DNA from 2 places in the Kouleothrix sp. 19917 genome. Region 1 is predicted to be linked to the other one. Evidence: riboswitches for the same ligand, from Rfam matches in the RefSeq annotation. Region 1 holds a riboswitch; the other holds the start of a gene.
The links. Region 1 has a riboswitch for magnesium ahead of M1P90_RS18695 (magnesium transporter MgtE N-terminal domain-containing protein). Riboswitches for the same ligand answer to the same signal wherever they lie in the genome.
Positions count from the first base shown of each region.

Region 1 (14,751 bases):
ATGTGCTGGCGTGTAAAGACAACCAGCCGCAACTGGCGCGCGACATTGCACGCATCTTTGCCGAGCCGATTGAAGAGGAACACCTGGATCGATGCATCATCACAATGGAAGATCACGGACGGAGCGAACGGCGCGAATATCGCAGCTGTGACCAAGTGGAGAGCATCGTCGACCGCGCGCGCTGGTCGCAGTTGCGCTCGGTTGTAAGGGTGCATTCGACGCGCACGTGTGATGGTGTGACAAGCGAGGAGACACGTTCGTACATATCAAGTTTGCCGCTGGGAGCCGAGCGGGTTGCAGACGCCATTCGGCAGCATTGGGGGATCGAAAACCGGCTGCATTGGGTGCTGGATGTGGTGTTTGCCGCCGATGACAGCCGCGCGCGAATTGGTCACTCAGCGCATAATCTGGCAATTATTCGGCACTTGGTGTTGAACCTGCTGCGCGAGGAAACGACGTTGAAGGCGAGTGTACGTCAGAAGCGGCTGCGTGCGACTTGGGACGATGCCTATGCGATGAAAGTGCTTCAGGTTGAGCCACGTCTGTAGAACATTTGTAATGCGTTGGCCCTGGAAGATGGCCCTACCCGCCCGCGACAATGCCCACGAAGCCGTCGAGGCTGGTGCCGCCCGCAACCCGCCGCCGCGGCAGGGCTAGTATGTCGCTGTAGTCGCCATCCCAGCGCGTGGTGGTGGCGTTGCTGTAACCGGCCGCCTGCACAATTCCCTCGATAGTGCCATCGTAGAAACCGGCCGGGTAGCAGAAGCTGGTGACATTGATGCCCAGGCGCGCGTCCAGCTCACCTTTCGAGCGCGCGATCTCATCCGTCGCCATCGCCTGGTCCAGCGTGGTCAGGTTGAGGTGGCTCACCGAGTGCGCGCCGATCTCCATGCCCGCGTCGCGCAGCTGCGCGATCTGCTCCCAGCTCATATAACCAGGCTGGCCGACAAACGAATTCACAACATAGAACGTGCCGGTCATGCCGTGGCGCTGCAGGGTGGGCAGGGCATTAGTGAATGCATCCTCGTAGCCATCGTCGAAGGTGAGCGCGACCGGATTGGCCGGGCAGCCCTCGCCGCGCAGGCACGCCTGCACCGTCGCCATGGTCACGGCGGTGTAGCCCTGCGCCTGCAGCCACGCGATTTCCTGCTCGAACTCGTCGGGCGTGATCGACAGGTTGTAGCCCATCGGGTCGGCATTTGGGTCGACCGTGCGAATGTAGTGATACATCAGGATCGGCACGGCCACCGGCACGCCCGCAGCGGTGCCCGGCTGCGCGGGCGGCGCATCGGCGGGCGGAATGGTTGGCATCAGCGTTGGGATGGGCTGGCTGGGCGCGCCAACCTCGCCCAATGGCACGGGCGTGATTGTTGGCGTGGGAAGGATTTCGGGCGTGGCGGGAAGTACGGTCGGGGCGGCAGCTGCGGGCGCGGCGGGCAGGTTGACTGAGTCGGCCACAGCAATTGCCGCGCCCGGTTTTACCGCCACCTGGGCGGAGGCATCGGCGGCGCGCACAGCGGCGGTGGGCAGGCGCACGCTGAACGCGGGCTGCGCGGCAGCTGATTCGGGCGGAAACAGAATCTTCCAGCGCAAGGCCAGCGTGCCAGAAAGAATAACAATTATCCCAATCAGCAGGAAAAGCAGCCAGGAACTGCCCGGTCGGCGGTTGTCGATCATGCGCGATGCCCCTGTGTGCGGCGACGAAAATGGATTATAGCGCAAACGCGCCGCGTCTCCAAGCTTTCCCCGAAACATAAGTACTGTACTTAATAGGACCATGAGTACGTTGCATGGTTGGGGAGGCGCTCGGTATAATCACTTCCATGTTTACCAATATTGCCACCTCGGCTGCCATGTTGCTCCATTCTTGCGAGCAGGAAGGTGGAAAATGACACTACCACGTTCTGTCGGAGCTACGTCAGCATCTCTCGCGAATAACGGTGCATCCGCGCCGGCGCGCGGCATCTCGGCCTCGGGCTTTTTGCTCAGCGGCGAAGCGCGCGAGACATTGCAAGGCTTGTTTGGCCAGCTCGCCCAAGCCTTGGAATCGCTCCGCCACTTTTCGGCCCTTATTATCAACGAGCCGAATGTGCTGGCCCGCCCATCGCTGCGCAAGTGGCTTCAGCCCAATGCGCGCCAGGCCGAATCAACGATGCACGAGCTGCGCGACATGCGCGTGATCACATCGACCGCGCTTACCGACCTGTCGCAAAGCCTGACGGTGCTGGTGCTCGCCGCCGATATGCTGGCGCAGGGGCATCTTTCCGGCTCCGACGCAATGGCCTTCTACGAGCTGCTGCAGCGCAACACCGATAGCTCGCTTGCGGCGCTCCACGTCTTGCGCGTGCAGTGCGGCATCGATCCCTGATGCGCTTTCAGCGCAGGGTTTGGGGGACGGGGAATAGGGTTTGGTCATTACACTACGGAATTTTTCCTGATTTCCACATCGCTTTCTTGACAATGAACTGAGTAAAATTTTTCCGCTGCCCGAACGCCGAAGGACGAACACACTGTTCGTCCTTCGGCGTTTTTTGCGCGCAATTTGTGTGGAAGAGCTACGCCGGTGCCGGCAAACGAATCGCCTGCTCGATGGCGCGCGCCGCCCGCAGCACGGTCGCGTCGTCCCACGGCTTGCCGGCCAGCTGCAAGCCCAGTGGCAGCCCCCCGTCGAGGCCAACCGGCACGCTGATCGCTGGCCAGCCCAGCGCATTGAACGGCCCGGTGAATGCCGTCGACCCAATGGTGCTGAGCGCGGGCGCGGTGCCCGGCTGCGCGGGCGTGCTGATCAGGTCAACGCGCTCGAACAGCGCATCGCACTCGCGGCGCAGCGTGGCGCGGGCCTGCTGGGCCTGCACAAAGGCGCGTGGGCCATAGGCATAGGCGGCCAGCACGCGCTGCCGCATAAACTCGCCGTAGTCGGCCAGGCGCGCGCGCAGGTTCGCTTCGTGCAGGGTCGAAGCTTCAAGCGCGAGGATTGCGCCATTCACCAGGCGCAGCGCCTCGAGCGCGGGCATGTCGAGCGGCACCAGCTCTGCGCCAGCGCGCTCCAGTGCATGGAGCCCGGCGTGCCAGCCTGCCAGCGCGGCAGGCGTTCCCAGCGCCGCGCCCGAGCCATCGTCGCCCAGCATGCCAATTCGCAGGCCGCGCACGCCCGTGTCGAGGTTGGGCAGGGCAAACTCGCTGCCGGGGCGCGTGCGGCTGTCGCGTGAGTCGGGGCCGGCGAGCGTGCCGACCAGCAGCGCGGCATCGGCGACGCTGCGCGTGAGCGGGCCGAGGTGGTCGAGCGACCACGACAGCGGCGCGACGCCATGGAGACTCAGGCGCCCATAGGTCGGCTTGAAGCCAACAATGCCACAGAACGACGCGGGAATGCGGATCGAGCCGCCCGTGTCGCTGCCAAGCGCGGCCAGCACCAGCCCGGCAGCCACGGCAGCCGCCGAGCCGCTGCTGGAGCCGCCGGTGTCGTGTTCGGCGTGCCAGGGGTTGCGCGTCGGGCCGTAGTGCGCGTTGTTCGAGCCGGGCGAGTAGGCGAATTCCGAGAGGCGCGTTTTGCCGACAATTACCGCGCCAGCCGCCTCAAGGCGCTCAACCGCCGCCGCATCAAAGTCGGTAATATTGTCGGCCAGGATTTTCGAGCCGGCGGTGGTGCGGGTGCCGCGCATCGCCAGCAAATCTTTCACGGCGATTGGGATGCCGTGGAGCGGCCCGCGAGCCTGCCCGCCGGCCAGCTCGCGCTCGGCGCGCGCGGCGGCGGCGCGGGCGTAATCGCCAAGCACGAGCTGAAACGCGTTCATCTCCGGGTCGCGCGCGGCGATTGCGGCAAGTGTTTGTTCGGCCATCTCGGTGGGCGAAATTGCGCCGGAACGCAGCTGCGCGCCTAATTCGCCAATTGGCGAGTCGGCGTAGCCCGTCGCCGGTGCGCTCCCTGCGTTCGCGGGCGGGGGTGCCCAAGCCGATAAGTAGCCGGGCGTGCTGTCGCTGGGCAGCGCCGCGACCAGTTGCTCGAAGTCGAGCAGGCGGCTGAGAAAGCCTTTGTCGATAATGCCCTGGATGTCGGCCGGGTCGGGCGTGATGCCGGCGGCGCGCAGGTTCGCGTGCAGCTGATCGAGCACGCGCTGCGGGAGTTGCGGGGCGCTCATATGCACCTCTTATTCGTCGGTTACCAGCTCCTCAAGGCGGAGCGAAAGCACCTTTGATGCGCTGTCATCGCCCATCGAGACGCCATAGATCGTGTCGGCGGCTTCGATGGTGCCGCGATTGTGTGTCACCAGCAGGAATTGCGTCTGCGCGCCCAGGTCGATCAGCGCGTCGCGAAAACGCCCGACATTGGCCTCGTCCAGCGCGGCGTCGACTTCATCCAGCACGCAGAAGGGCGACGGGTTCACTTTCAGAATGGCGAACAGCAGCGCCGCCGCCGTGAGCGTGCGCTCGCCGCCCGAAAGCAGCGACAGGGTTTGCTGGCGCTTGCCGGGTGGGCGGGCCAGAATTTCCACGCCCAGGCCAGCGACGGTTTCGTGCTCTTCGCCATTGCCGTCGCCATTAGTTGCTGCGGCCGCGCTGCCGGGGCGGGTGAGCAGCAGCTGGGCCTGCCCGCCGCCAAACAAGCGCGTGAAACTGCGCTCGAACTCGGCGGCGACGGCGCGAAATGTCGCCTCGAAACGCATCTGCATCGAGCTGTCGAGCTCGGCGATCAGCTCGCGCAGGGAACCTTCGGCCGCGCGCAGATCGGCGATCTGCCCGGTCAGAAAGGTGTGGCGCTGCGACTCTTCCTCGAACTCTTCCAGCGCCAGCGGATTGATGGTGCCGAGGCGCTGGATTTTGGATTTGAGATTTTGAATTTTGGTTTCGAGCGACTCTGTGTTTTCCGCATCGGGCGAAGATGGAACGGCATCAGGATCGTGTGGCTTGTCGTCAGTCGTCAGTGGTTGGTCATCGGTCGTCGCGCTCTCAATATCGATGTCGTCGGCGGCGGCGCGCTCCCACAGCGCGTCGATGCGGTCGCGGGTGCGCTGCAGCTCCAGGGCGGCGCGGCCATGCGCCGATTCGGCCGCCAGCAGGGCACTTGTTGCCTCGGTTTCGGCGCGCTCAAGCTCGGCCTGGCTCCGCTCCAGTGCGCTCTGCTCGGCTTCGGAAGGGCTGATCTGCGCGCGCAAGGCGTCGATCTGGGCCAGCAGGCTGGTGTGCGCGCTGTGCAAAGCCGCCAGCTCGGCGTCGAGAGCGGCGCGCTCGCTGGCGAGTTCATCGACGCGGTGCTCGCCGGCGGCACGCTGCTCGGCCAGACGCGCAAGGTTTTGCGCGCTTGATTGCAGCAGGGCGCGCTCGGCACGCGCTTCGCCTTCGGCAGTGGCGGCGGCGGTGCGTAAGGCACCCGCCCGCGCCTGATCGCCACGCTCGGCCTCGGCGCGGCCCTGATCGTCGGTGCGTAGCTGCTCAAGATGAGCGTGGGCCTCGGCGGCGCGGGCTTCCAGCGCAGCCTGTTCCTGCGCCAGCGCGCCTTGCTGCTCGCCAATGTCGGCCAGTGTGCTGGCGTGCTGGGCGTGGCGGCGCGTTTGCAGGTCGAGGTCGGCTTCGGCCTGGGCGGCGGCGCGGCGCGCGCGCTCGATCACGCCGCGCTGCACGTCGAGATCCTGTCCGGCGCGCTGGCGTGCGCCTTCGGCTTCGCGCAAGGCACGCTCGGCCTGAGCGGTTTGTGCTTCCAGCGTGGCGCGCACCTGGGCCGCGCGCTCGGCGGTGGCGCGCGCCTGCGACACCTGCTCGGGCAGCTCGCGCAGCTCGCGCTCGCGGCGCAGCGTGCCAGTTTCTTTTACCTGCGCGCCGCCCGTCACCGCCCCGCCGCTGCTGACCTGCTCGCCCGCCAGCGTCACCAGCGTCCACCCGCCCGTGAGCTGGCGCAGCGCCTGGCGTGCAGTCGGCAAATCTTCTACCACGAGGGTGCGGCCAAGCAGATTTTGCACGACCGGGCGGTAGTGCTCGTCGAAATCGATCAGGTCGGTGGCGACGCCCAGCACGCCAGCAATATTCACCGAAGCGCGCCGGTCGTCGCCCCGGCGGATGGTGTCGAGCGGCAGAAAGGTGGCGCGACCCTGCCCGCCGCGCTTGAGCGCCGCAATCGCGTCTTCGGCGTCGGCCCACTGCTCGACAACCACATTTTGCAGGCGCGAGCCGAGTGCGACTTCGATTGCGGTTTCGAGGTTGGCGGGCGTGCGAATGATTGACGACACCAGCACAAAGCCGTCGCGCCCCTGCGTTTCGGCCCACTGCATGGCAGCTTTCACGCCAGCAAAGGCGCCGGCATAGCTGCGCTGCAGGCGGGTGAGCGTTTCCAGGCGCGCTTCGGAATCGGCCACGGCGCGGCGAGCCTGGGCCAGCGCTTCGTCGGCGCTGGCGCGCTTGGCGCGGGATTGATCGAGCGCGGCGCGGGCCTGCTCGGCTGCGCTGGCGGCGGCTTGCTGGGCCTGCTCGGCGCTGCTGAACTGCGTCTGCGCGGCTTCAAGTGCCAAGCGGCGCTCGGCCAGAACGCGCTCGGCAGCTTGCAAGCCTTCGGCGGCGCTGGCTTCTTCGGCCAGCAGGCGGGCGCGCTGCGCCTGCAAGCCCTCGGCGCGGCGGCGGCGCTCGGCCAGCGCGGCGGTGGCTTCCATCTCGGCGCGCTGAGCGGCATCCAGGGTGCGCTGGGCGGCGCGGCGCTCGGCCTCGCGCGCGGCCAGCTCCTGCTCGACCGCAGCGACGGCGGCGCGCTGTTCAGCCAGGCGCGCTTCGGCGGCGGCCAGGCGCTCGGCCACGGTGGCGCGCTCGCGTTCCAGCTCCTCGCGGCGCAGATCGAACTCTCCCAGGCTGCGGGCAAACTCTTCGCCCCGGCGCAGCAATGCGGCCTGCCGCTCGGTGCCCACCGCAAGGTCGCGCTGGGCGGCCTCGGCGCGGGTATGGAGCGCGCTCGACTCGGCATGGAGCGCGCCAAGCCGCTCACGCAGGGCGCGCAGCTGTTCGCGGGTGCTGTGCAGTTCGGCGGTGGCGGCGGCCTGGGCGGCGCGGCGCGCAGCCAGGGCGTGCTCGTGCTCGGCGGCGGCGATTTCGGCGGCGGCGCGGGCGGCCTGGGCAGCGTGCCATTGTGCGGCATACTGGCGCAGTTGCAGGGCGCGCAGCTCGGTGGAATATTCGCGGTGCGTGCGGGCCAGGCTGGCCTGGCGCTTCAGCGAGCGCAGGCGCGGCTCAAGCTCGGCCAGCACATCTTCGCTGCGCTCCAGGTTCGTGCCCGTTTCGCGCAGGCGGCGCTCGGCGTCGTGCTTGCGTGTTTCGAACACGCTGATCTCGGCCGCATCTTCGAACAGGCGGCGGCGCTCTTCCGGGCGCAGCGTCAGCGCCGCGTCGACCAGACCCTGGTTGATGATCGTGTATGAGCCGCCCAGCGGGCCAACCGCCTCTTGCAGGTCGCGCAGGCGCACGCGGTTGCGGTTGATGTAATACTCGTTGTCGCCAGCCCGCGTGGCGCGGCGCGTGATCGTCACCTCGCCGTAGGGCAGGGGCAGCAGCCGGTCGGCGTTATCGATCGTGAGGGAAACTTCGGCCAGGCCGGCGGGCGCGCGCTTGCTGCCGCCCGAAAACAGCAGATCTTCGGTGCGTTTCGAGCGGAGCGCGCTGAAGCTTTGCTCGCCCAGCACCCAGCGCACCGCGTCGGCCACGTTCGACTTTCCCGAGCCGTTCGGGCCAATGATCGCGGTAATGCCGGGGCGGAACTCAAGGATCGTGCGGGTGGCAAACGTCTTGAAGCCCTGGATGTCGAGGCGTTTGAGATACACAGCGCAAGCTATTCTGGTGGGCAGAAAGGCACGATTGCGGGCGGCATTATAGCATACTTCTTGGGCTGCACCCTTTGATAGGTTCTGCGCGCTACTCAGGGTGCTATTGCGGAAAGCATGATCAATTTCCTTTGTGCAGGATTTTTGCGCAACGCGCAAAAATCCTGCACAAATTAATCGTACATACCTTGCTGCCGCAGGCAAAAGCGCATCACAACTATGAAAAACATAATGGCTTTCCGCAAAGCCGCGCTAGCGTGAATCGCGTTTGACAAGGCCGCGCCGCTGTAGTATAATCCGCGGGCGTTGACGTGAGGCAACCTGTTTCACCTCCCCGAGGTAAACATTTTACAAGGCAATACAGCTAGCACAGCCTCTGGCGTGCTGGTTTTTATTTGCCAAGGGCCTTGCGTCTGCACTTTACCAACACAGAAATGCAAGTCAGTGCGGTGAACCCGATCATTATGATCGGAAAACCATTTTATGAAGAGTTTGATCCTGGCTCAGGACGAACGCTGGCGGCGTGCCTAATGCATGCAAGTCGCACGGAGAGCCTTCGGGCTCTGAGTGGCGCACGGCTGAGGAACACGTGGGAATCTGCCCGACCGTGGGGGATAACGCGCCGAAAGGCGTGCTAATCCCGCATACGCTCGCAAGAGGAAAGCAGTAATGCGCGGTCGGAGGAGCCTGCGGCCCATCAGGTAGTTGGCGGGGTAACGGCCCACCAAGCCACTGACGGGTAGCTGGTCTGTGAGGACAACCAGCCAGACTGGGACTGAGACACGGCCCAGACTCCTACGGGAGGCAGCAGCAAGGAATTTTCGTCAATGGGCGCAAGCCTGAACGAGCAACGCCGCGTGGAGGATGACGGCCTTCGGGTTGTAAACTCCTTTTCCGGGGGATGATTGTGACCGTACCCCGGGAATAAGGCTCGGCTAACTCTGTGCCAGCAGCCGCGGTAAGACAGAGGAGCCAAGCGTTGTCCGGATTGATCTGGGCGTAAAGCGCACGCAGGCGGTTGGGCACGTGGGGTGTGAAAGCGGCCCGCTTAACGGGCCGAGGCCATCCCATACGGCCCGACTTGAGCCTGGCAGAGGTTCGTGGAATTGCCGGTGTAGTGGTGAAATGCGTAGAGATCGGCAGGAACACCAAGGGGGAAACCAGCGAACTGGGCCAGAGCTGACGCTCAGGTGCGAAAGCGTGGGGAGCGAACCGGATTAGATACCCGGGTAGTCCACGCCGTAAACGATGAATACTCGGCATCTGGGGGGCGATATTCGTCCGCCGGGTGCCCCAGCTAACGCGGTAAGTATTCCGCCTGGGAACTACGAGCGCAAGCTTAAAACTCAAAGGAATTGACGGGGGCCCGCACAAGCAGCGGAGCGTGTGGTTTAATTCGACGCAACGCGCAGAACCTTACCCAGGTTTGACATGGCACTGCAAGCCGGTGAAAGCCGGTCGCCTTCGAGGGTGTGCCACAGATGCTGCATGGCTGTCGTCAGCTCGTGTCGTGAGATGTTGGGTTAAGTCCCGCAACGAGCGCAACCCCTACGGTCAGTTACCTGTGTCTGGCCGGACTGCCCATCTTGGGAGGAAGGCGGGGATGACGTCAAGTCCGCATGGCTCTTACGCCTGGGGCGACACACACGCTACAATGTCGGTGGCAATGCGCAGCGACCTGGCAACAGGGAGCAAATCGCCAATCACCGACCCAGTGCAGATTGGGGGCTGCAACTCGCCCCCATGAAGGCGGAGTTGCTAGTAACCGCGTATCAGCCATGGCGCGGTGAATACGTACCCGGGCCTTGTACACACCGCCCGTCACGTCATGGGAGTTGTCAATGCTTGAAGTCCGTGGGCCAACCGTTTCGGCGGAGGCAGCGGCCGAGGGCAGGGGCAGCGACTGGGACGAAGTCGTAACAAGGTAGCCGTACCGGAAGGTGCGGCTGGATCACCTCCTTTCTAGGGAGCTCAGGCACTCTTCCTTGCCTGCATCGTCTGGCTTGCATTCCTGTGGTAAAGTTATGCTATAATACGGGCACGGGCGTATAGCTCAGTTGGTTAGAGCGCGATCCTGATAAGATCGAGGTCCCTGGTTCGAGTCCAGGTACGCCCACCAAACGCCGAGGTTCCGGTTTGCACCGGGCCTCGGTTTTTTGTGTGGGCACGCCCGGCCCGGGATGAAGATGTACAAAATAATCCGGCAAACATTTTGCCCTGGCCGCTAAAGCAGCGGGCTAAATTGCGGCGAAGCCCGCCTTCGCGGGCTGGAGCAGGCCGCGAAGGCGGCCTTTGCAATTGCAGCCGAGGGCTTAAGCCCCACGGCCCGCGCTACACCCCGGTTTTTTGTGCGCCTTGACAGCCCCCCGCCCCCGGCGTATACTAGCCGCGGTGACAAAAATCACGGAGTTGGTCGCTCCTTCGTTAGGCGCGGCGCTCACACAAACACAGGTCACTGTCCCGAACCGTCGAAAGACGCTAAGGGGCACACGGCGCGGCCCGGCCTAAGGGTCATGTCAAGGTGACTGCAGCGATTGCTACGTTGTGTGGGGGCTTAAGCTCAACCAGGGGGGAGAGGACGACGCAGCGTCTGCGTTTTCCGCCCCCTTGCATCTGCGAGGGGGCGTTTTGATGGATGGTATATGGACGACGGTCATTCCGCGACGGTGCAATGTGCATCCGCAATCTGTCGGCAGCGCTCCTTCCCCAGCGTGCTGCGCCGGCCCGTTCCTGCCACCCCGTAGCGGCAGGCGCTAAGCCGCGCACCACGCGCGGCGGCAGGCCCGCGGTTTGCTGCCAGTTTGCGGCAACCGGAGGCACGCCATGCTGTTTCTCGCAACGATTCTTGATGGCGCCGTGCATGGCAAGCGCGGCGAGCCGCTTGGCCGGCTGGAAGATGTGATCGTGCGCATCGGCGACGATCTGTACCCCCCGATCAGCGGCCTGGTGGTGCGCGATCGGCGGCGGCTGTTTTTTGTGCCCGCCGCACAGCTTGAGTCGATCAACGGCGTCGCCAAGCTCTTAAGTTCCACCGTTAATCTGCGCCCGTTCAGCCGCCGCGACGGCGAAGTGCTGCTGCGCAAAGACGTGCTCGACCACCAGATTATCGACATAACTGGCCGGCGGATTGTGCGCGTCAACGACGTGCAGCTCGCCCGCGTCGAAGGCGCATACCGCCTGATTGGCGTGGATGTCAGCCCGCAGGCGCTGGTGCGCCGGCTCGGGCCGCGCCGCCTGTCCGACCGAATCATCGGCCGGCAGATCATCGACTGGCGCGAGGCGCAGTACCTCGCCAGCGCCGCACCCGTGCAGCTCCGGGTTTCCTACGATCGCCTTTCCGAGATCAACCCGGTCGACCTGGCGCGGATTGTTGATGCGCTTTCGTACCGCGAGAGCGCCGAGATCGTGGCCGCGCTGGATGACGAAACCGCCGCCGAGACGCTGGAAGAAGTCAGCGACGAGCGCCTGGCCGACCTGCTGGAAGGCATGGATCAGGAGCGCGCCGCCGATATTCTGGAAGAAATGACGCCTGGCGCGGCCGCCGACGCGCTGGAAGACCTCGACGACGAAGTGGCCGAGCAGCTGCTGGCGCGCATGGAACCGGAAGAAGCCGCCGATGTTCAGCAGTTACTGGCCTACGACGAAGACAGCACTGGCCGCATCATGACCACCGATTTCGTGCGCGTGCCGGTGGGCGCATCGGTAGGCGACGCGCTGGCGATTGTGCGCGGGCTGGAAGAAGCGCCCGACCCGCTGCTAGCGGTTTATATCGTCGAAACGCCACCCGACCTCCCGCCCGACGACGACGCGCCCGCATTTCTGCACGGCATTGTGCGGCTGCGCAACCTCATTCTGGCCGACCCGGCCACGCCGCTGGCCGAGCTGATGGACGACGACGTGCCGACCGTCGGGCCGGAAGACCGCGCGGAAGACGCGGCGCGCGTGCTGGCCGAGTATAACCTGCTGGCTGTGCCAGTGCTCGACGACGACGGACGCATGATTGGCATTGTGACGGTTGACGACGCGCTGGCAGTTCTGCTGCCCGAGATCTGGCAGCGGCGCGGCGCGCGGGCTTTTGGCTAGTGCGCTTTCAGCGCAGGGGTTGGGGTTTAGGGTTTGGGGATTGCGATGCGCAACGAAGCCTTTTACCGCTATAAAACCTCACTGGGAATTGCGCGAGATCGCTGGCGACAAGCGTTACGACAAGGAATCACGATTATGACGACACGCAATACGGCCAGCAGCGGCACCGTGCGCGAGCGCATTCGGGCGCGGCGGCGGCGGATCTGGCCCTACCTGATGGCACTCGGCCCCGGCTTGCTGGCGGCCAGCGCGGGCAACGACGCCGGTGGCATCGCAACCTACGCCTCGGCGGGCGCTTCCTATGGCTATGGAATGCTCTGGGCCATGGTAATCGTTACGCTGTTTGTGGGCGTGGTGCAGGAAATGAGCGCCCGGCTCGGCGCAGTGACGGGCAAAGGCTTTTCCGACCTGGTGCGCGAAAACTTCTCGCTGCGCGTCACCGCGCTGATCCTGATGACATTGTTCGTCGCCAATTTCGGCATTATCGTCTCGGAGTTTGTTGGCATCGCCGCCGCCGCCGAGCTCTTTGGCGTGAGCCGCTACATCGCCGTGCCAATTGCGGCGGCGCTGGTCTGGGCACTGATCACGCGCGGCTCGTACGAGCGGGTGGAAAAAATCTTTCTGGTGCTGACGCTGGGTTTTTTTGCCTACATCGGCGCGGCGGTGCTGGCGCGGCCCGACTGGGGCGATGTGCTGCTGCAAACCGTGCGGCCCATGCCGCGCCTGGAAGTGGGCTACCTGCAACTGCTGATCGCGCTGATCGGCACGACGATCTCGCCCTACATGCAGCTGTATGTCCAGTCGTCGGTGGTGGAAAAGGGCGTGACGCCGGAAGAATACCCCTACACGCGCTTTGATGTGTTTGCCGGCACGCTGTTCGCCGGCATCGTGGCCGCGTTCATCATCATCGCCACGGCGGCTACGCTGTTCCCGCGCGGCATTGCCGTCGAAACTGCCGCCGACGCCGCCACGGCGCTGGAGCCGGTGGCCGGGCCGTATGCGCGCCTCTTGTTTGGCATGGGCCTGCTGGGCGCGTCGCTGCTGGCGGCGGGCGTGCTGCCGCTGGCGACGACCTATGTGATGAGCGAGGCGCTGGGATTTGAGCGTGGCGTGTCGCGCTCGTGGAGCGAAGCACCGATCTTTATGGGCTTGTTCACGGGCCTGGTGGCGCTCGGCGCACTGATCGCGCTGATTCCCGGCCTGCCGCTGTTTCAGGTGCTGGTGGGCGTGTATGTGCTGAATGGCGTGCTGCTGCCGATTGAGCTATTCGCGATTCTGGCGCTGGTCAACAACCACGAGCTGATGGGGAAGTACACGAATCGCGGCGGCTACAACACGCTGGCCTGGGCGATTGCGATTATCGTCAGCGTGCTGTCGGTGGGGCTGATTGGCATCACGGTGCTGGGCTGGTTTGGTGTGAGTCTGGGCTAGTGCATGTACGATTGACGATTTACGATTTTCGATTTCAAGCGTGCGGCGCAGAATGATCGGGCCACAGAGCGCACGGAGAGCACTGAGCGTGGAAATCCTAACTCGGTGTCCTCGGTGTTCTCTGTGGCCTAATCGTTTGGTTTTCGGTTAGAACAATGCTTTGCGCTACGATTCGCTGATTGTGATCTTCACAATCTGCTCGCCGGGCGTGGTTGGGTTCTGGTCGGGGTCGCGCAGCGGGATACCATTTACAATATCCTGGCCGCTCTGAACCTCGCCAAATACGGTATACTGGTTGTTCAGGCTGGTCGCTGGCGCGGTGGTGATAAAGAACTGCGAGCCGTTGCCATTCACGTCGTTGCCGGGGCGCGCCATCGCCACAATGCCGGGCTTGTCGAACAGCACCTTGTCGGTGAATTCGCCCGGGACGGTGTAGCCGGGGCCGCCGGTGCCGGTGCCGGTCGGGTCGCCGCCCTGCGCCATGAAGCCCGACAGCACGCGGTGCCACGTCACGCCGTTGTAGAAGCCTTCTTTTGAGAGAAACACAAAGCTGTTGACGGTTTTGGGCGCAATGTCGGGGCGCAGCTTGATCACAATATCACCGCGCGGCGTGGTGATCGTCGCGGTGTAGTTTTTGCTCGGGTCGATTGTCATCGGCGGCGCGCCCTGAGCGGCATACTTATCGTTGCGGGCGGCCACACCGTCGGCCCCGCCGGCAGCAGCCGCAGGCGCTGCGGCGGTCGGCTCGGCAGCGAAGGGCGCGGCGGTGGGCGCGGCAGCGGTGGAACCGCCACCACGGTTCGTCACCAGCATAATGATCAGGCCGGCCAGCAGCAGCACGACCACCAGGGCCGAAATGATGCCGGGCAAAGGATTCTGGCGCGGCGGCGGCGCCACGCGCTTGGGGCGATTTGCTTGGCTCACGAAGAACACTCCTTAAATAGTTGGTTTGAACGCAGAACCAGCGGCTATTATACTCGATCGCGTTCGGCGGCGATCTAAAGAAATGCTGAGAGCGCCGAAAGCCAATTTGACACGCCATGCGTATATTCGTATCATCGCTGCCGATAGCCGCGCACTGCCGACACACACAACACCATGACAGAAAACGACCCAACCAGTAGCCGCAAGCTCGATCACGTTCGTATTGTGCTGGGCGAAGACGTCGCCGCCAAGGGCGTCTATACCGGCTTCGGGGCCTACCGCCTGCCGCACGATGCCCTGCCCGACCTCGACCTGGCCGAGATCGACACCTGCACAACGTTTCTTGGCAAAGCCATGCGCGCCCCGCTGCTGATCAGTTCCATGACGGGCGGCGCGCAAGATGTCGCCCGTATCAACCTCGCGCTGGCCGAAGCCGCGCAAACACTTGGGCTGGCGATGGGCGTTGGTTCGCAGCGCTCGGCCATTCGCGACGAACGGCTGGCCTACACCTATCAGGTGC
Region 1 is NZ_CP097099.1:4,591,635-4,606,385, reverse strand. It holds gene M1P90_RS18730 (ISAs1 family transposase) at 1-548, shown strand, start outside; gene M1P90_RS18725 (polysaccharide deacetylase family protein) at 583-1,677, opposite strand; gene M1P90_RS18720 (hypothetical protein) at 1,889-2,368, shown strand; gene M1P90_RS18715 (amidase) at 2,556-4,139, opposite strand; gene smc (chromosome segregation protein SMC) at 4,149-7,793, opposite strand; rRNA gene M1P90_RS18705 (16S ribosomal RNA) at 8,274-9,755, shown strand; tRNA gene M1P90_RS18700 (tRNA-Ile) at 9,836-9,912, shown strand; M-box (ykoK) riboswitch at 10,207-10,371, shown strand; gene M1P90_RS18695 (magnesium transporter MgtE N-terminal domain-containing protein) at 10,617-11,876, shown strand; gene M1P90_RS18690 (Nramp family divalent metal transporter) at 12,012-13,307, shown strand; gene M1P90_RS18685 (peptidylprolyl isomerase) at 13,473-14,231, opposite strand; gene fni (type 2 isopentenyl-diphosphate Delta-isomerase) at 14,406-14,751, shown strand, end outside.

Region 2 (14,751 bases), 480 kb from region 1:
CAGGGCTGCTGCTCGCCAGCCTCGCAGAGGCTTTGTACGATCAGACCGGTCGTTTACGGCCGGGCGCAGCGCGAGGCCCAATTGCAATGCCGCACCATCGTTCATCCGTGCCACACTGTCGTTCATCCACGCCGCATTGTCTTTTATCCACGCCGCACTGTCTTCCAGACGTGCCGCAGCGTCGTTCATCCGTGCCGCACTGTCTTTCATCCGTGCCGCACTGTCTTTCATCCACGCCGCACTGTCTTTCAGATGTGCCGCACTGTCGTTCATACGTGCCGCAGCGCCTTTCAGCCGGAAATTATACGCACTACGCACCACGCACTATGAGACAGGCGCACGTGAAATATATCTCCTCCCGACTTCTGATTCCTCGCTCCTGGCTCCTCCAACGCAACACCCCACCAGCCGCGTGGCCAGTGGGGTGTTGTGTTACGGAGTAAGAAGCAAGCGACTAGCGCAGCGCCAGCACGCGCTCGCGCAGCGTGATCCAGGTCTTGGTCTGATCGACCTTGATGCCACGCGGAGCCACGCGCACGAACTGGCCGCGCACCGTTTCCCAGCGCGCCAGCAAGTCGGCGGCGCGCGGGCTGCCCGTCAGGTCGAGGTGGCGCTGCAGCAGGCCGCGAATGTTGATTTCGTCCTCGGCGTCGAGCCGCCCAAGCTCGACCATTTCGCCATTGCAGCGCGACGCGAAGTTAGCCTCCTCGTCGAGCACATAGGCGATGCCGCCCGTCATGCCCGCCGCGAAGTTGCGGCCCGTCGCGCCCAGCACCAGCACCACGCCACCGGTCATATACTCGCAGCCGTGGTCGCCCAGGCCCTCGACCACCGCGACCGCGCCCGAGTTGCGCACTGCGAAGCGCTCGCCGCCGCGCCCGGCCGCGAACAGCGCGCCGCCAGTAGCGCCATACAGCACAGTGTTGCCGATGATCGTGTTCTCGTGGGTGGCGAAGCGCGCCGCCGCCGAGGGCCGCACGATAATCGAGCCGCCGCCCATGCCCTTGCCAACATAGTCGTTGGCCTCGCCTTCGAGCAGGAACTGCACGCCCGGCGCCTGGAATGCGCCAAAGCTCTGGCCCGCGCTGCCGGTGAAGCGAACCGTCACGGTGCCATCGGGCAGGCCGGCCTCGCCGTAGCGCCCGCCAATCGCGCCCGACAGCGTCGCGCCGACGGTGCGGTCGCAGTTGCCAATCGGGAAGGCCAGCTCGACGCTTGCGCCGCTCTCAACAGCCGCACGCGCGCCGGCAAAAATCTCGGCGTTCAGGTCGCTGGTGGCGACATAGCCGTTCCATTCCTGCGTGTTGCGAATGTCCTCGCCGTCGTCGTCCAGCCGCTCCAGCAGCGCCGCCATATTCAGCAGGTCGCCTTCGCCGCCGCGCTTCACCTGCTCAAGCAGGTCGGTGCGGCCAACGATCTCGCTCAGGGTGCGTGCGCCAAGTGAGGCCAGAACCTCGCGCACTTCCTGCGCCAAGTGCAGGAAGAAGTGCATCACCTGCTCGGGCGTGCCCTTGAACTTGGCGCGCAGCTCGGGGCGCTGCGTGGCAATGCCGACCGGGCAGTTGTTCGAGTGGCAGGTGCGCGCCATCACGCAGCCCTCGGCCACCAGCGCGGCTGTGCCGAATGAGAACTCGTCGGCACCCAGCAGCGCGGCCATCACCACGTCGCGGCCGGTCTTCAAACCGCCGTCGGCGCGCAGGCGTACGCGGCCGCGCAGGCCGTTCAGCACCAGCGTCTGCTGGGCTTCGGCCAGGCCAAGCTCCCAGTTCACGCCAGCATTCTTGATGGACGAAAGTGGCGACGCGCCGGTGCCGCCCGAGTGCCCGCTGATCAGAATGACATCCGCGCCGCCCTTGGCCACGCCCGCCGCAATCGTGCCGACGCCGGCCTCGGCCACCAGCTTCACCGACACCGCCGCCGCTGGGTTGACCTGCTTGAGGTCGTAGATCAGCTGCGACAGGTCTTCGATGCTATAGATGTCGTGGTGCGGCGGCGGCGAAATGAGCTGCACGCCGGGAGTGGTGTGCCGCACGCGCGCAATTTCCTCGGTAACTTTGTGGCCAGGCAGCTGGCCGCCCTCGCCGGGCTTGGAGCCCTGCGCCATCTTGATTTGCAGCTCACGCGCCGAGGCCAGGTAGGCGGGCGTGACGCCAAAGCGCCCCGAAGCCACCTGCTTGATCGGGCTGTTGCCCTCGGTGCCATAGCGCTCCGGCGACTCGCCGCCTTCGCCCGAGTTGCTCAGGCCGCCCAGGCGGTTCATCGCAATTGCCAGCGTCTCGTGCGCTTCGCTGCTGGTCGAACCCAGCGACATCGCGGCGGTGGAGAAGCGCGTGACAATCGCCTCGACCGGCTCGACATCATCAACTGCGATGGGCGCGCTGGTGGCTGAATCGCGCAGCGCCAGCAGGTCGCGCAGTTCCGTGGGCGGGCGCTTGTGCACGAGGTCGCTGTAGCTCTTGTAGACGCCATAGTCGCCGCCGCCCGAGGCTTTCTGCAAGGCGTGGACGACAGCCGGCGCGAAGGAGTGGTACTCGCCATCCTTCTTGAACTTGTAGAAGCCGGGGTGCGGCAGCGAGGCGCGCGAGGCGACCAGCGGCAGGCGGCTGGCAAATGCCTCGTCGTGGTGGTTCAGCACGTCGGCGGCGAGCTTGCCGAAGCTCACGCCACCCAGGCGGGCGGGCGTGCCCTCGAAGCAGCGCGCCACCACCGCGTCGGCCAAACCAAAGGTCTCGAAGATCTGCGCGCCGCAGTAGCTATCGACCGTGGCGATGCCGATCTTCGACATGATCTTGAGCAGGCCTTTTTCCAGCGCGTGGATGTAGTTGTGCTCGGCTTCTTCCGACAGCTCGGCCGGCGTGCGGCGATCTTCTTCGGCGGTTTCCTGCGCCTTGCCCTTCACTTCGTCGCGCTCAATCGCCAGGTTGCGCACGGTCGCCAGCGCCAGGTAAGGGTTCACCGCCTCGGCGCCCATGCCCACCAGACAGGCCAGGTGGTGCACTTCGCGCGGCTCGCCGCTTTCCACAATCAGGCTCACGGCGGTGCGCAGGCCGCGGCGGATCAGGTGCTGGTGCACCGCGCCAAGCGCGAGCAGCGCTGGAATGGGCGCGCTGCGCTCATCGACGCCACGGTCGCTGATGATCAGCAGCACCTTGCTGGCGGCGACCGCATCCTCGGCCTGGCGACAAAGCCGGTCGAGCGCCGCGTTCATGCCCTGCGCGCCTTCGGCGGCGGGGAAGAGTGCCGGCAGCGTCGCGCTGGCAAAGGCCGGGTCGGCAAGGTTGCGGATCGTCGCAAGATGCTCGTCGGTCAGCACCGGGCTGGCGAGGCGCAGCAGGTGCGCGTGCTGCGGGCCGGCTTCGAGAAAGTTGCCGCGCCGCCCCAGCGCAAACGAGAGCGACATTACCAGTTCTTCGCGCAGCGGGTCGATTGGCGGGTTGGTCACTTCCGCGAAGCGCTGCTTGAAGTAGGCATAGAGCGGGCGGGCGCGCTCGGCCAGCACAGCGGCGGGCGTGTCGTCGCCCATCGAGCCAACCGGCTCCTGGCCGTCGCGCAGCATGGGCCGCAGCACAACCGCCAGTTCCTCGGCAGTGTAGCCAAAGGCGTGCTGCAATTCGCCCAGCAGCGCCGACTTCGACGCGCGCGAGGCGGATGTTTCCGGCTGATGGCCCTCAGCGATATGCGCCACGCCAGCCGGGGGCAGCACTTCCATCTGGCCGGCCAGCCACTGCGCATAGGGCTCGGCGGCGGCCAGGCGGCTCTTGATCGTGGCATTATCTTCGAACTGACCGGTGCGCAGGTCGGCGGCGATCATCTGGCCGGGGCCGACCTTGCCCTTCTTGATCACGCGGGCGTCGTCAACCACCACCGCGCCCACTTCGGAGCCAACCACCACCAGGCCATCGTCGGTGATCAGGTAGCGCGCCGGGCGCAGGCCGTTGCGGTCGAGCGCGAGGCCGACGGTCTGGCCGTCGCTGAAGCACAGCGCCGCCGGGCCGTCCCACGGCTCGGTCAGGCCCGAGTGGTACTGGTAGAACGCGCGCCAGCTCGAGTCCATATCCTGCACGCGCTCCCAGGCCTCGGGCACCAGCATCGTCAGCGCGTGGCGCACATCGCGCCCGCCCAGCACCAGCAGCTCCAGCACATTGTCGAGCATGCCCGAGTCCGAGCCGGTGGTATCGACAATCGGCCCCTGCTGCGCGACAAAGTTGCCCAGCGCCGCGCCGCCCTCAGCAATCGGCTCGGCCGCGCCATCGGGCTGGGCGTTCAGCCGCCACTCGGCCTCGCGCGCCTTCATCCAGGTGATGTTGCCGCGCAGCGTGTTGATCTCGCCGTTGTGCGACACCATGCGGAAGGGCTGGGCGCGCTCCCAGGTTGGGAAGGTGTTGGTGGAATAGCGCTGGTGGAAGACCGCAATCGCCGTGGTGTAGGCCGGGTCGGCCAGGTCGGTGTAAAAGTGCGGCAGCACTGGCGCGACCATCAGGCCCTTGTAGACAATCGTGCGCGCCGAGAGCGACGAAAGGTAGAAGCCTTCCAGCCCCTGCTGAATGGCGGCGGCTTCCATCTGCTTGCGGGCGAGGTACAGCGCGCGCTCGCGGGCGTCGCCGTCGAGTCCCGATTCGGCGCAGCCCACCAGGGCCTGCTCGATATCGGGCTGCGTGGCGCGGGCGCGCTCGCCCAGGGCCTCGCTATCGACTGGCACAGCGCGCCAGCCCAGCAGCCGGAGGTTGTAGCTCGCCAGCGCCGCCGCCACAAGCTCGCGCGCGGCATCGCGGGCGGCCGCATCGCGCGGCAGGAAGACCATGCCCACCGCAAGGTCGGCCACGTTGTACGAAATGCCCAGGCGCTGGAGCTCGCGGGCGAAAAACGCCTGCGGGATCTGCGTCAGCACGCCCGCGCCGTCGCCGCTCTTGCCGTCGGCGGCCACGCCGCCACGGTGGGCCATATTGCCCACGGCTGTCAGCGCCATCTGAATAATCTCGTGGCTCGGCGCGCCCGACAGGCGGGCCACAAAACCGATGCCACAGGCGTCGTGCTCGAACTGGGGGTGGTACAAACCGCGTTGCGACAATTTCTTGCTGGTGTGCATCTTTGTCATCCCTCTACTGCGTGAGTAGGTGCGAACGGCCGGGCCGCGAAGTGTGCGCCCGGCCAGGTTCCATCGATGGTATAAGACATACCTGCTGCGAGGTACCACACGAGGCGGAGCCACCGCGGGGGAAGAGGCGTTGCGGTGCCTTCGCCGGTGCTCCGTCGTGGAGCGTGTAAGAGTCAGGTTCGTGCGCTTGCGAGCGATGGGTACGAAGAAGATACAGCGCGACCGGCATTTTGGGGTGCCGGGTAAACAAAAACCCACAGCCAGATCTCGTACGACGAGATCGCTGCGGGCGTCATTGCAATCCGCTAAAACTTGGTTAATGGTTAAAAGGCACTATACAAGATAGGGGTACCTTTGTCAAGGGGCTTTGTGCAAGATTTCTCATTCTGATGCGGAAATTTGTACTTTTCATACAATCACGGAAATGGGCATGGAAGAAAAAGACGTGGTGCTTTCCCCAAAATCAGCTGAAATAGTCCAAATTTGTATAAATCCAACGAGGCGCTGATACCCACGTCCTGCTGTGCGCATGGGAAGCCGTGCTATACTCGTGGCTCGAACCGCCAGCAACCAGAAAAGCACCAGAAAAGAGGGAAGCCATGAGCGAGGAAACGCTGGGAACCACTACCGTCACGCAGGTCGCGATTATTGTGCGCGACATCGAGGCCAAGAGCGCCGCCTGGGCTGGCATGCTGGGCGTCCCCGTGCCCAATATCATCGTCACCGACGGCTACGATCTGGCGCGCACCGAGTACAACGGCGAGCCGTCGCACGCGCGCGCCAAGCTGGCATTCTTCAACCTCGGGCAGGTGTCGCTGGAGCTAATTGAGCCAATTGGCGAGCCAAGCACCTGGCGCGACCAGCTCGACGCGCATGGCGAGAGTTTGCACCACATCGCCTTTGGCGTCAAGGGCATGCAGGATCGCCTGGCATATCTGGCGGGCAAAGGCGCGCCGCTCATCCAGCGCGGCGAATACACCGGCGGGCGCTACGCCTATGTCGATAGCACCGAGCAATTTGGCGCAGTGATCGAGCTGCTGGAAAATGACTAATTTCTCTGGAAAATAAATTCCCTTACACTCAGCTTCCAGGAAGCTCAGGACAGTTTCAATCTGGTAGCCAGATGAGCTTCCTGGAAGCTTGCCCGTTGTATGAAATAACGTATTTTCCAGAATACTAATATGGTTCGCCCGAAAAAGCTACGCACTATATCCTAACCACATAGTGCGTAGTCCGTAGTTGCCTCAACAGATCGGCCGTGTGCCGTTTCTATCTGTAAAAACCTACAGCCCCAGCATCGCCTTCGCGATCATCAGGTAAATCGCCAGCCCAGTCGCATCGACCAGCGTGGTGATCAGCGGGGCCGACACCGTGGCCGGGTCGATGCCCACGCGCCGCGCAATCAGCGGCACGAGCGAGCCGATCACATTTGCCCACACGCAGATCGCCAGGATGGTGAGCGCCACCACGCCTGAGAGCGCGAACGTATTCCCCCACAGGAGCGTCCACGCCAGCGCCACGCAGCCCAACAGCGTGCCGAGCAGCAAGCCACTGAGCAGCTCGCGCAGCACCACGCGCCCGGTGTCGCGCGCGCGAATTTCGCCCAGCGCCAGCCCGCGAATCACGGTCGAAACCGTTTGCGCGCCCGTGTTGCCGCCCGTGCCAATCAGCAGGGGAATGAACACCGAGAGCATGACCATGCGCTCCAGCTCATTTTCAAAGAAGCTGAGCACGCTGCCGGTGAGCGTGCCGGCCAGAAACAAGAGCAGCAGCCAGACAATCCGCTTCCGCACTACCTGCGGGATGGGGATGGTGAAATACGGCTGATCCATGCCATCGTCGCTGACGCCGCCAAAGCGCAGCACGTCTTCGGTGCCTTCCGACACCAGCACGTCAATCACGTCGTCAACGGTGATGATGCCCAGCATTCGGCCACCTTCCGCCACCACTGGCACCGCCATAATGTCGTAGCGCGCCACCAGCCGCGCCGCCTCTTCCTGGTCGGTGGTGGGCGGGATGGTCACGACCTCGCGCACCATCAGGTCGGCGAGGCGGCGCTCGGAAGGCGCGGTGACAACCGTGTGCAGCGGCACAATGCCCAGCAGCTGCTGCTGCGGCCCGAGCACATACAGGTCGGTGAACGACTCGGTTTCGGGGTCGCTGTGGCGCAGGTGCGCAAGCGTTTCCTTGGCCGTCATCTCCGGCCGCACGCGCACGAATTTCTCGGTCATCAGGCGGCCGGCGCTTTGTGGCGGGTAGCTCAGCAGCGCGCGCACCTCGGCGGCGTCGCGTGGCTCCATGGCTGCGAGCAGGGCTTGCTGGCGCTCGGGCACGTCTTCGCTGAGAATTTCGGCCACGTCGTCCATCGGCAGACGATCGAGCAGATCGCCGGCTTCTTCGGCGGGCAGGTATTCCAGCAGCTCGCGCGTGGCGTCGCGGCTGGTTTCGCCCAGCACGTCGGCGGCCTGCGCGGGCGCAAGCGTGCGAAACACACGGACTTTGTCGTCGTCGTCGAGCCGATCGATCACCTCGGCGATATCGGCCGGGTGCCGGCCGGCCAGCAGCATGCGCAGCGCGTCGTCGTCGGCGGCGGCAAGCACATTCCGCACGCGCTGCTCAAGTGCTTCCACCCAGGTGATCGTGGCGTTGCTCATGCGCGCACCTCGTGGGCCGCCAGCCAGGGCTGCACAATGCCCAGCAGCTCGTCGGTGTGCGTGGCGACCAGCCAGTGGCCGGCGCGCGGCAGGGTGCGAAGCTCGGCATGCGGCAACAGGGCTTGCAGCTCGCGCGCGTGATGCGCCGGGGTGGTTGCATCGCGCCCGCCATTCACAATCAGTGCCGGGCAGCGCAGCTGCGGCAGCCAGGCGCGGCTATCGAAAGCCAGCAGCGCGCGCGCAACCGGCGCAACCCGCCCGCCACGGTTGGCGTCGAGCGTGGCATGCACGGCGCGGGGCGTGCTGCCCTCGGCAAAGGTGCTGGCGCGGCGCGGGCCAAGCAGGCGATACAGCTCGGGGCGCAGGCGGGCGTTAATCTGCTCGCGCAGCGTGGCCGCGCCACGGGCGTAGGCGCATACGAGCGCCAGCGCGCGCACGCGCGCCGGGTAGGCGCGGGCGAGTTGCTGCGCTACCGCACCGCCCGAGGCGTAGCCCAGCACAATGCAGGAATCGATATGGAGCAGATCGAGCAGAGTGTTCAGGTCGTCGGCCAGGCGCTCGATGCTGTCGGGGCCGGGCAGGCAGCTGCTCTGGCCGTGGCCGCGCAGGTCGGGAACAATGACCTGAAACGCGCGGGCCAGCGCTGGAATAATTGGCGCGAAAATTTCGCCAGTGGTGCCGAGACCGTGCAGCAACAGCACAGGGGTGCCGCTGCCGTGGACAGCGCAGTAGAGCGCGGAGGCGCGACGGCGTGCGGAGCGCACGCGCGGTGCCAAAGTGTTCATGATGTCCTCCCAGGATCGATGCGGCAAGCAGGGCCGCCGGAGTTTTAGCGGCGCGCCGTGGGCCGCGCCAGTGGAAGGGAGGACAAAAACGCCCCCACACCTCGCAGTGTGAGGGCAGCGCAGGGTTTGGCTAGTCGCTATGGGCTATGCCATAGCATCGCCAACCGCTGGCAGCAAGCGCATCACAAAACGAGGCCACCGGCGCAGCGCGACCAGACGCACCGCGCACAAGAATGACTGGCGTCCATACAACTCCATAAAAAGCCCCCTCGGGCAAGCCCAAGGGGTTATAAAGCACAACGACGCGCGTTCACACGAACGCCCGTTTTGGCTTCTCCCCAACTTGAGCTTTGGCACTGCACAGCGTAGCTTTCGCAGTCGTGTTAGAGCGAGCCTTAGCTCGGACCGCCCTGGTCTACCCCTGAGCGTCTTTCGACGGGCCGGGGCAACGACTTGTGTCTGTGCAGACGCCGCACCTAACGAGAGAGCACGTACGCCTTGCCGGAAGCCTTCCGACATGCCCGAGTATACACCCCCGGCAGAGGAGTGTCAAGCTTGTTGTGAAAATTGTAACCTTTGCGCACGGCATCGGGAAGCCATAAGCCGCCAACAAGAAACCGGGCGGATGGCACATGCCACCCGCCCGACCAGTGATGCTCAAGGATGTGTACGAAGCTAGCTGGCGGGGGCTGTCACGCCCACTGCCACAGGCTCTTCGACCTGCCCACCCGGCACAGCCACGCCATCGGTGAGGTAGCCAATCTCGCCCATCTCGGGCATATCCAGGCCGTTGATCTCGTCCTCGGCGCGGCTGCGCAGCAGGCCAGCGCGCTTCAGAACGGTGAAGAAGACGTATGACAGGCCGAAACCCCAGATCGCGATCGCGGCGGCTTCGAGCACCTGCGGCAGGATCTGTGCGAAGCTGCCACCCACAATGCCCGTCACTGGCGACTCGACACCATTCCAGGCGGCGGTATCGGGGTTGCCCACTGCGAAGATACCGACGGCCAGCACGCCCCACATACCATTGACGAAGTGCACCGGCACCGCGCCAACCGGGTCGTCGATCTTGGCCTTCTCAAGCCAGCCAGTCGCCAGCACCACCAGCACGCCAGCCACCAGGCCAATAATCACCGCGCCCCACGGGTCGACAAATGCGCACGGTGCGGTAATCGCTACCAGGCCGGCCAGGATGCCGTTCACCGACATGGAAGGCGACGGCTTCTTGGCGCCCGTCAGCCAGGTGTACGTCATGGTGCTGACACCACCCGCCGCGCCGGCCAGCAGCGTGTTGATGGCTGCAATAACCGTCAGGTTGATCGGCCACATCGAGGCGGCGGTTGTGACATTGCCGCTCGCATCGGCCACGGCCGGGGTGATCAAGCCCAGCGAGGAGCCCGGGTTGAAGCCGAACCAGCCAAAGTACAGGATGATCGTACCCAGAATACCCATCGGGATGTTATGGCCGGGGATGGTATTTGCGCTGCCATCCTTATTGAACTTGCCAATGCGCGGGCCAAGCACGATTGCAATCGCCAGGCCAACCGCGCCACCGGTCATGTGCACCACACCCGAGCCGGCGAAGTCGACCGCGCCGTTGCCAAGGCCCAGCGAACGGCCCAGGTTGGCCAGCCAGCCGCCGCCCCACACCCAGTTGCCGGCAATCGGGTAGATGATCATGCTGACCCAGAAGCTCATGATCACAAAGCCCAGGAACTTGATACGCTCAGCGCCCGAACCAGTCGGGATCGTCGCCGCCGTGTCCATGAAGACCATCTGGAAGAGGAAGAAGGCGAAGATGCCGGCCGCGCTCAGGCCAATGCCCTGCAGGAAAAAGCCGGTGGTACCGAGCACGCCGAACTGATCGCCCAGGCGAATGCCGCTGCTCAGGTTATCGCCCCAGGCGCCCAGCGTCAGCGGCGAGAAAGCCCACGGCCCGGCGATTGCGCCCGCGGTCGTCACCTCGGGGTAGGCCAGGTTCAGGGCGCCAAACTGGAAGGCGAAGCCGCAGATCCAGTAGCCAATCGCACCGAGACAGAACACCATCATGTTCATCAGCATGGTGTGTGCAACATTCTTGGCGCGCGTGAAGCCCGTTTCGACGAGCGCGAAACCTGCCTGCATGAAGAACACGAGGAAAGCAGCGAGGATAAGCCAGAGGATGTTTGCTGCCGTAGTCAGCAGCTGAATTTGGTCGTTCATGATAACGACAGTCCTTTCTTGAAATCTTTAACCTCGTCGTAGCTTGGCGCGTGTGCTGCGATAGTCGATCACAGCTGAATCACGCTTTCCGCCAGATACGCCGACCCTTTGGCACCATGGCCGCCCATCGAACGTGGATGGGTGCGGCGGTGGCCCGACCGCCGCAATTTAGTTTTTTTAGCTGCGGAACACCTCCTTTAGTCCAGTGAAAACGCTTGATCCTGAGTACAAGGGAAGGGTTTCAGCGCGCCGAGCGTATTCGGCCAGCGGCGCGCTGCGTGAGATTCTTAGTCGGCCGCGCCCTCAACCGCCAGCGTCGCCACTGGCTCTGAAGTAGGGTCGGCGGCGGCCTGCTTCCCAAATGCAAGCCGCAGCAGCGGCGGCGTGACCAGCGTGGTTGCCAGCGTCACCACCACCAGCACCGAGAACAAGTTGGCATCGACGAGGCCAGCCGCCAGGCCCGCGCCGGCAATCACCAGCGCAACCTCGCCGCGCGACACCATTCCGACGCCAATCTGGAAGGCCGAGCGATTGCCAAAGCCGCCCAGGCGCGCGCCCAGGCCGCCGCCCACAATCTTGGTGAGCACGGCAATGATGATAATAGCGACCGTGAAGAGCGGCGCGGCGATCAGGCCGGCGGCTTGCGCCTGCAGGCCGATGTTGATAAAGAAGATCGGGATGAAGAAGCCATAGCCCAGCGACGCGGTGCCGTCGTGCACGATATGGCCTTCGTCGGCGTGGCGCGCCACCACAACACCCAGCAGATATGCGCCGGTAATGGTTGCGACGCTGCCCAGCGCCTCTGCCGCCCAGGCATACACCAGCACCAGGCCCAGAAGCAGCGCCAGGCTGGCTTCGCGGTGGTGCAGGTGGCGCTCCCAGCGCACCAGCAGCGGCACCACTTTATCGCCAATCACCCAGGCAATCGGGAAGAACAGGATCATCTTGCCGAGCGTCCAGTAGATATTGCCCTCGCCGGAAAGGCTCATCACCAGCGCAAACACCAGCACGCCCAGCACGTCGTCGATGATCGCCGCGCCGAGGATGGTCGAGCCTTCGCGCGAGCGCAGCCGGCCGAGTTCGCGCAGCGTTTGCGCCGAAATGCTCACACTGGTGGCCGTCAGCACTGCGCCCAGGAAGAGCGCGTGGTGCCATTCCATCCCCACCGCCTCACCGATCAGCAGGCCAGCCGCCAGCGGCAGCACCACCCCGCCGATTGCCGTGAGCATGGACACCTTGCCAGCCTGGCGCAGCGCCACGGTGTCGGTTTCCAGGCCAGCCATAAACATCAGCAGAATAACGCCAATATCGGCCAGGAGCTGCAGCGTTTCGTTCGGGGCCAGCCAGCCCAGCAGCGACGGGCCGAGGATCAGGCCCAGCAGCAGCTCGCCAAATACCGCCGGCATTCCCACCCGGTAGCTGATCTGGGCGGCGATCTTGGCGCCCACCAGAATGCCTGCCAGCGGAAGGAGCATACTCAATGTTTCGTGCATCGCGCGCCTCGTTCATAACACAGTGACGCCGGCTTGATCGGCCCTCGATCAATCCGGCATCGCATCATCGCACTTATTTAAGCAGGGTTAAACTTGAGTAGCCATATGATAGACGCTTCGCGACGATACGCATACGGCTACATTGTATGAAACGCCCTAATAATATTATGGATGTTTTGTATAAAGAGATACAGCTCATTTCCCGCAGGTCGGTGTATAGTGGTGTTCGAACAGCTCAGGCAGCAGCTGCCTGGTGGCTCGGCCAGCTTGCATTCTGTACAAAGCGCATAAAGCGACGGGCGAAATAGCATATAATAGGCGCGTGTACATCGTTGTGCCCCGTCAGTTTCACACCGGCGAAAGGCAGGCGCAGCGATGATTGATGAACACACCCTCCGCCATCTTTACCTCGTCGAGAAACACTCGATCCAGGCGATCGCCGCGCAGGTTGGTCTTTCTATCCAAAGCGTGCGCGATCTGCTGGGGCGCTACCACATTCCGCGCCGGCTGGCCGGTTTCCAGCCCAGCAGCGCGGCCCACGCCGCCCCGGCGCTCGACGAGCCAACCCTGCGGCAGCTCTACCTCGCTGAAGAACGCTCGATTCGTGATATTGCCGGGCACTACAGTATTTCCACCCGCAGCGTCTACGACGCGCTGGTGCGCTTTCGCATTCCCCGGCGCAGCGGCGGCTACCGCAAGCCCGCAGCGCCCGCGCCCGCCGACGACAACCCTTTGGATGAAATAACCCTCCGCCGCCTGTACGAGCAGGAAGGCGCGACAATTGCGGCGATTGCGCAGGCAATGGCGTGCTCGCCTTCGCGGGTGCGCCACGCGCTGGTGCGTTTGGGCATCCCACGGCGGCGGCGCGGCCGGCGCGATAACACTTCGCACGGTGCTTGACTTTTAAAATGAGCGGTGCTATACTCGCGCCGTTCCGAACCCGATAACCCATTTTTAAAGACATGAACTACGCGTTTTCGAAGCAGGGTAAGCAGAGCAAAAAGCCGGCCGCACGGTCTGGTTAAGCTCGCTTGTCCCCCGAACGCGAACGACAAGCCCGCTTCACCAGACTGGTGAAGCGGGCGTTTTTGTGTACTTGTTCAGGAGGCTTCCGTATGAAACAGCTCGTGATCCAGCAGCTGCGCGCAATGCAGCGCCACGCTTCCGTTCGCCGGTCAATGACATGCTGGAGCAGTGAGAGGCGCGGAAATGAGCCACCTGAACGGTCACGCTAGCACGTGGCGCGCGTGCGCGCCTGCCCGCTCGTTCAGTGCTGAACGCCCTGCCATGAATGGCAACGCCGCACCGCTACGCGGCCGATTCTCTGTTTTCACTCCTGGTTCCAGCTCATACTGTGTTTCACGCCACGACGCGCACGCCTGCACAGGCGGGCTTTGCTATGCCCTGCGCGCGCCGACCGTACCGTTTTTGTGTTGCGCAGCGCACTGCGCCTAGCCGAGGAGCAAGCCCAACATGGCACAAACACTCGCGGAACAGATCCTGTCGAACGCCGCCGGCCGCCCGGTGCAGGCTGGCGAAAATGTGGTGGTGAATGTCGACCTGGCGATGATGCACGACAGCATTTCGCCCAGCATCATCAAGGTGCTGCACGGCGAGCTGGGTGCCGAGCGCGTGTGGGACCCCGAGCGGATTGCGGTGGTGGTCGATCATGTCGCGCCGGCCGCGACCATTCAGAACGCCGAGCACCAGGCCAACCTGCGGCGCTGGGTGCGCGAGCAGGGCATCAGCCACCTCTACGACGTTGGGCGTGGCATTTCGCACCCGGTGCTGGTGGAAGAAAACATGGCGCGGCCGGGCATGCTGATCATCGGCAGCGACTCGCACTCGACTGGCTATGGCAGCGTGGGCGCGTTTGGCACCGGCATGGGCACCACCGACATGGCGCTGGCGCTGGCCACCGGCCAAACATGGCTGCGCGTGCCCGAGACGGTGCGCGTCGTGGCGCGCGGGCGCTTCCAGCCCGGCGTCAGCGCGAAAGACCTGGGCCTGCGTGTGGCGCGCGAGATCGGCGCCGACGGCGCAACCTATCAGTCGGTTGAGTGGCACGGCGTGGAGTTCCTGCCCACCGGCGACCGCATGACCCTGGCGACACTTTCGATTGAGGTTGGCGCAAAGGCCGGCATCGTGCCGCCCGTGTTCGACCTGCCGGCCGACGCCGTGCTTGCGCCAATCGACCGGGCGGCGCTGGCGAACAGCGTGCCGGAATGGCTCCGCGTCGAGGAAGGCGCGCGCTACAGCCGCAGCGTAGAGATCGATCTCGACACGCTCGCGCCGCAGATCAGCGTGCCGCATTATGTCGACAATGTGGTGGATCTGCCCGAGGTTGGCCGCGTGGCGGTGGATGTGGTGTATTTGGGCACATGCACCAACGGCCACCATGCCGACATGGCCGCCGCCGCGCGCATCCTGCAGGGCAAGCGCGTGGCCAGGGGCGTGCGCCTGATTGTGGTGCCGGCCACCAGCGAGGCGCTGCGCCAGGCCACCGAAGATGGCACGCTGGC
Region 2 is NZ_CP097099.1:4,112,247-4,126,997, forward strand. It holds gene M1P90_RS16820 (hypothetical protein) at 1-273, opposite strand, end outside; gene gltB (glutamate synthase large subunit) at 455-5,086, opposite strand; gene M1P90_RS16830 (VOC family protein) at 5,695-6,147, shown strand; gene mgtE (magnesium transporter) at 6,379-7,749, opposite strand; gene M1P90_RS16840 (alpha/beta fold hydrolase) at 7,746-8,534, opposite strand; M-box (ykoK) riboswitch at 8,864-9,025, opposite strand; gene M1P90_RS16845 (ammonium transporter) at 9,210-10,736, opposite strand; gene M1P90_RS16850 (cation:proton antiporter) at 11,024-12,229, opposite strand; gene M1P90_RS16855 (hypothetical protein) at 12,605-13,129, shown strand; gene M1P90_RS16860 (3-isopropylmalate dehydratase large subunit) at 13,703-14,751, shown strand, end outside.
Region 2: another riboswitch for magnesium. It lies ahead of M1P90_RS16840 (alpha/beta fold hydrolase); the one in region 1 lies ahead of M1P90_RS18695 (magnesium transporter MgtE N-terminal domain-containing protein).